Linked DNA regions of Aminobacter aminovorans. Each later gene encodes a partner of the first gene's protein in a complex. Links are inferred from orthologs where the notes say so. Each region holds a gene or a part of one and is shown on either strand. Other genes may lie near its edges.

Region 1 (3,483 bases):
CAGATTTTCGGGGGCATGCATAAGCCGAAGCGGCTGGAGACCCAGGGACTATGAAAAAAGCACTTCTTCTCGCCACGACCGGCATCGCTGTTGCCCTCGCCATGCTGGCCTTCGGCCTCGCCGGTTCGCCAAACGCCGCACATGCGGAAACAACGGCTGCCGCTACCCTCGACAAGAAGCAAGTCGAGACGATCGTACGCGACTATCTGCTCAACAACCCTGAACTGCTGCTCGAAATGCAGGGCGCGCTCGAAGCCAAGCAGAAGGAAGAGCAGCGCATCGCCAGCCTGAGCGTGATTAAGGACAACAAGGACGAGATTTTCAGCTCGAAGTTCGACGGCATCGTCGGCAATCCCAACGGCAAGATCACCATCGTCGAGTTCTACGACTACAATTGCGGTTACTGCAAACGCGCCCAGGCGGACATGAACGCGCTGACCAAGGCCAACCCCGATCTGCGCTTCGTGCTCAAGGAATTCCCGATCCTTGGACCGGATTCGCAGAAGGCCCATGTCGTGTCGATGGCCTTCCGTAAGCTGATGCCGGAGAAGTACGGCGAGTTCCACGACAAGCTGATCGGCGGCGAAGGCCGCGCCGGCGAAGACAGCGCCATCAAGCTCGCGCTAGAGTTCGGCGCCGACGAAGCCAAACTGCGCGAGGCGATGAAGGACCCCGAGATCGGCGAAGCCTTCAACCGCACCTACGATCTTGCCAACAAGCTACAGATCAGCGGCACGCCATCCTATGTCGTCGGCAACGAGGTCGTCTTCGGCGCGCTCGGCCAGGACGTGCTGGCTGAAAAGATCGCCGCGGCAGCCGCCTGCCAGGCAAATTCCACCTGCTGAGCAAGCTTTGTTCAGCGCGAGCCGTTGTGGACAGCGCAAGAAGTCGCTTGCGCTCTTTCCGCGACGGCTTATGCCGATTATAGAGGGTCCGCCGCGCCAGAGAGGATCTGGCGGGTGGAAAGGTCTGTAATTTGAAAACGGTTTACGTCCTCAACGGTCCGAACCTTAACATGCTGGGCAAACGCGAACCCGGCATTTATGGCGGCAAGACCCTGGCCGACATCGAAGCCGACTGCCAGGCGGCAGCCGCATCGCTCGGACTTGCGATCGATTTCCGTCAATCGAACCATGAAGGCGTTCTGGTCGACTGGATTCACGAGGCGGGCGAAAAAGCCGCCGGCATCGTGCTCAATGCAGGCGCCTATACCCACACGTCGATCGCGCTGCAGGACGCCATTCGTGCCGTTTCGCCCTTGCCGGTCGCAGAGGTGCACCTTTCCAACATCCACGCCCGCGAGCCGTTCCGCCACAAATCGATGGTGGCACCGGTGGCCGTGGGCATGATCTGCGGCTTCGGGCCGCTCGGATACACGCTGGCGCTGCAGGCGCTGGCCGCCCGGCTCTGACCGGAAACAGGAAGAGAAAAGGCTAGAAAATGGCGACGAAGAAGACCGATGGTGTTGATCAGCAGCTCGTCCGCGACCTCGCAGGAATTCTGAACGATACCAACCTGACGGAGATCGAAGTCGAGCTCGGCGACCTTAAGGTGCGCGTGTCGCGCCAGGCAGCGGCTGCTGTCCAGACCTATGCAGCCCCAGCGCCTCTGGCGGTCGCAGCTGCTGCACCGGTTGCCGCTGCCGCTCCTGCTGCCGTCGACACCTCCAAGAACGCAGTGCCCTCGCCGATGGTCGGCACCGCCTATCTCGCGCCATCACCGGATGCCAAGCCGTTCATCGAGGTCGGCTCGGTGGTCAAGGAAGGCCAGACACTGCTGATCATCGAGGCGATGAAGACGATGAACCAGATTCCGTCGCCGCGCTCCGGCACGGTCAAGGCGATCCTCATCGAAGACGCGCAGCCTGTCGAATACGGCATGCCGCTCGTCGTCGTCGAGTAAGCCGGAAGGCTGCGCGCAATGTTTCAGAAAATCCTGATCGCCAATCGCGGCGAAATCGCCCTCAGAGTGCTGCGCGCGGCCAAGGAGCTCGGCATCCAGACGGTCGCCGTTCACTCCACCGCCGACGCCGACGCCATGCATGTGCGCCTCGCCGACGAGAGCGTCTGCATCGGCCCGCCGCCGTCGCGCGACAGCTATCTCAACATCCACCAGATCGTCGCGGCCTGCGAGATCACAGGCGCCGACGCCGTCCATCCGGGCTACGGCTTCCTGTCGGAGAACGCCAAGTTCGCCGACATCCTGGCGGCGCACAACATCACCTTCATCGGTCCCTCGGGCGACCACATCCGCATCATGGGCGACAAGATCGAAGCCAAGCGCACCGCAAAGCGCCTGGGCATTCCGGTCGTGCCCGGTTCGGAAGGCGCCGTCAGCGACGAGAAGGAAGCCAAGCGTATCGCCGCCGAGATTGGCTATCCCGTCATCATCAAGGCGTCCGCCGGCGGCGGCGGCCGCGGCATGAAGGTGGCGCTCACCGAGGCCGATCTTGAAATCGCACTCGCCACGGCGCGCTCCGAAGCCGGCGCCGCCTTCGGCGACGACGCCGTCTACATCGAAAAATACCTGCAGAAGCCGCGCCATATCGAAGTGCAGATCTTCGGCGACGGGGCCGGCAAGGGCGTGCATCTCGGCGAACGCGACTGCTCGCTGCAGCGCCGCCACCAGAAGGTCTGGGAAGAGGCCAATTCGCCCGCCCTCAACGCGGAAGAACGCTCGCGCATCGGCGACATCTGCGCCAACGCGGTGGCCAATCTCGGCTATTCCGGCGCCGGCACGATCGAGTTCCTCTACGAGAACGGCGAGTTCTATTTCATCGAGATGAACACCCGCCTTCAGGTCGAGCACACGATCACCGAAGCGATCACCGGCATCGACCTCGTGCATGAACAGATCCGCGTCGCCTCGGGCGGCGGCCTGTCGGTCACCCAGAACGACATCCGCTTCCACGGTCACGCCATCGAGTGCCGCATCAATGCCGAGGACCCACGCACCTTCGTGCCCTCGCCCGGCACGATCACCCATTTCCACACGCCAGGCGGCTTGGGCATCCGTGTCGATTCGGGCGTCTATTCCGGCTACCGCATCCCGCCTTACTACGACAGCCTGATCGGCAAGCTCATCGTGCATGGCCGCAACCGCGTCGAATGCATGATGCGTCTGCGGCGCGCGCTCGATGAATTCGTGGTAGATGGTATCAAGACGACGTTGCCGCTGTTCCGCGAGCTTGTCGGTAACCCCGACATCGCAAATGGCGACTACGACATCCACTGGCTGGAAAAACATCTCGCGAAAGGCGAGTAGAATGAGGGTCGCATGACCCGACCTTATGCGCCCGGCTATGGCATACCCACGGACCTTCTTCTGAAGGCCTATGCGTCGGGCGTTTTTCCCATGGCAGAAAGCGCGTCGGATCCGGAAGTCTTCTGGGTCCGGCCCGAGACGCGCGGCATCATCCCCTTCGACGGCTTTCATGTGCCGCACAGCCTCGCCAAGACGATCCGGCAAGGCCATTTCGAGATT
Region 2 (2,761 bases), 2.8 Mb from region 1 along the record:
CGGCGACCCCGACTACGAGACCTCGCTGTCGATCATGAAGGCGTTGCCCAAGGCCGGCAGCGACATCATCGAGCTCGGCATGCCGTTTTCCGACCCGATGGCCGACGGCCCGGCGATCCAGGCGGCCGGCCTGCGCGCGCTGAAGGCCGGCCAGACGCTGGCCAGGACGCTTGAGATGGCGCGCGAATTCCGCAAGGACGACAACGACACGCCGATCGTCATGATGGGCTACTACAACCCGATCTACATCTATGGCGTCGACCGCTTCCTGGAAGAGGCCGTCGCCTCCGGCATCGATGGCCTGATCGTCGTCGACCTGCCGCCGGAGATGGACGCCGAGCTCTGCATCCCCGCACTCAAGGCCGGCATCAACTTCATCCGCCTGGCGACGCCGACGACCGACGACAAGCGCCTGCCCAAGGTGCTCGAGAACACCTCCGGTTTCGTCTATTATGTCTCGATGACCGGCATCACCGGCTCAGCGCTGGCCGACACGTCGAAGGTGGCGGAGGCGGTGAACCGCATCAAGGCCCATACCGACCTGCCCGTCTGTGTCGGCTTCGGCGTCAAGACCGCCGAGCAGGCGCGTACCATCGGCGCATCTGCCGACGGCGTGGTCGTCGGCACGGCGATCGTCAATGCGGTTGCCAACGTCATCGGGCCGAAGGGCGAAAAGACCGCCGACCCGGCCGAAGCCGTGGCAACGCTGGTCACCGGCTTGTCCCAAGGCGTTCGCGCCGCACGCCTTGCTCCCGCCCAATAAATACCCCATGTCCTGGGCTCGAAGAGGACCGCTGCCATGAACTGGATTACCAATTACGTCCGCCCCAAGATCAACTCGATGCTTGGCCGCCGGGAAATGCCCGACAATCTCTGGATCAAGGATCCCGAGAGCGGCGAGATGGTGTTCCACAAGGACCTCGAGGAAAACCAGTACGTCATCCCGTCCTCGGGCCATCACATGAAGATTTCGGCGAAGGAGCGGCTGCGCTTCTTCTTCGACGACGGTCGCTATGAGACCATCGAGAACCCGAAGGTCGTCACCGATCCGCTGAAGTTCCGTGACGAGAAGCGCTACGTCGACCGCCTGAAGGATGCCAAGACCAAGACCGGCATGGACGACGCGATCCTGTCGGGCACCGGCAAGATCGAAGGCCTGCCCGTCGTCGTCACCGTGCAGGACTTCGCTTTCATGGGCGGCTCGCTCGGCATGGCCGCAGGCGATGCCATCATCCGCGCCTTCGAGGTTGCGCTTGAGAAGAAGCGCCCGCTGATCCTGTTCGCCGCCTCGGGCGGCGCGCGCATGCAGGAGGGCATCTTGTCGTTGATGCAGTTGCCACGCACGACGGTGGCGGTGGATCGGCTCAAGGAAGCCGGCCTGCCCTATATCGTGGTGCTGACCAATCCGACGACCGGCGGCGTCACCGCCTCCTATGCGATGCTGGGCGACGTCCACATTGCCGAGCCGGGCGCACTGATCGGCTTCGCCGGCCCGCGCGTCATCGAGCAGACGATCCGCGAAAAGCTGCCTGAAGGTTTCCAGCGTTCGGAGTACCTGATGGACCACGGCATGGTCGACATGGTGGTGTCGCGGCTCGAAATGAAGTCGACGGTCGCCAACCTGCTCAAGATCCTGACAAAGGCGCCGGTGGCGGCCAAGGCTGTCGAAGCCGAGATTCTGCCGCCCGTCGTGCCTGTGCAGGAACGTCGCCCGCAGGCCTGATCTGACCGCAGCAGCGTAGCGCCCGGGGGAATGCCATGACCACGCTCGAAGCCGATCTCGAAATCGAGCGCCTGTTGGCGCTCCATCCGAAGGGCTTCGACCTTTCGCTCGACCGCATCACCCGGCTGCTCGAAAGGCTGGGCAATCCGCAGGACCATATGCCACCGGTGATCCACATCGCCGGCACCAACGGCAAGGGGTCGTGCGCGGCGTTTTCGCGCGCGCTGCTCGAAGCCCAGGGACTGTTGGTCCATGTCCACACCTCGCCGCATCTGGTGAACTGGCACGAGCGCTACCGGCTGGCGGCACCGGGCGGCGGCAAGCTTGTCGCCGACGACGTACTGGCCGATGCCGTGCGCCGTGTTGGCGAGGCCAATCGGGGCGAGAAGATCACCGTCTTCGAAATCCTCACCGCTGTTACCTTTGTGCTGTTTGCCGAGCATCCGGCCGATGCCTGCATCATCGAAGTGGGCTTGGGCGGACGTTTCGACGCTACCAATGTCATCAAACGCTCGGCGGTGTCGGTGATAATGCCGGTTTCGATGGATCACGAGGCCTATCTCGGCGACAAGGTCGAACTGATCGCCGCCGAGAAGGCCGGCATCATTAAGCGTGGCTGCCCTGTCGTTGTCGGCGCCCAGGAGACCGAGGCAGCGCAGCAGGTGCTGATCGACACCGCCGAGCGGCTCAAATGCCCGCTGGAAGTCTATGGCCAGGATTTCGTCGCCTTCGAGGAAAACGGCCGCATGATCTATCAGGACCAGACCGGCCTGCTCGACCTGTCACCGCCACGCCTGCCCGGCCGTCACCAGTTCGCCAACGCGGCAGCTGCGATCGCGGCGGTGAAGGCTGCAGGCTTCCCGGTCAACGAACGCACCGCCGACAAGGCCATGGCGTCGGTGACGTGGCCCGGGCGCATGCAGCGCCTGCCGCAAGGCGCGCTCAGCGAGCTGGCGCCCAAGGGGGCCGAGGTCTGGGTTGACGGCGGCCACAATCCCGGCGCCGGGACCGTTGTCGCCGAGGCGCTGACCGAGCAGG

Evidence for each region.
Region 2: the proteins of accB (region 1) and accD are in contact, whole or in part, in a solved structure (PDB 8UXZ), measured with the Escherichia coli proteins. The link is inferred for Aminobacter aminovorans from one-to-one orthologs.

The regions. Positions count from the first base shown.
Region 1 is NZ_UFSM01000001.1:3,519,346-3,522,828, forward strand. Bases 207-3,171 are described here. They hold accB (acetyl-CoA carboxylase biotin carboxyl carrier protein), read left to right. Parts: upstream 207-1,440; coding sequence 1,441-1,902; downstream 1,903-3,171. Other genes in these bases: DY201_RS17305 (DsbA family protein), read left to right, coding at 207-845; aroQ (type II 3-dehydroquinate dehydratase), read left to right, coding at 977-1,411; accC (acetyl-CoA carboxylase biotin carboxylase subunit), read left to right, coding at 1,921-3,171. In the rest of the region: more of DY201_RS17305, read left to right, coding at 51-206; more of accC, read left to right, coding at 3,172-3,264; aat (leucyl/phenylalanyl-tRNA--protein transferase), read left to right, coding at 3,277-3,483. UniProt on the Escherichia coli protein: This protein is a component of the acetyl coenzyme A carboxylase complex; first, biotin carboxylase catalyzes the carboxylation of the carrier protein and then the transcarboxylase transfers the carboxyl group to form malonyl-CoA.
Region 2 is NZ_UFSM01000001.1:708,882-711,642, forward strand. It holds accD (acetyl-CoA carboxylase, carboxyltransferase subunit beta), read left to right. Parts: upstream 1-799; coding sequence 800-1,723; downstream 1,724-2,761. Other genes in the region: trpA (tryptophan synthase subunit alpha), read left to right, coding at 1-763; DY201_RS03430 (bifunctional folylpolyglutamate synthase/dihydrofolate synthase), read left to right, coding at 1,759-2,761.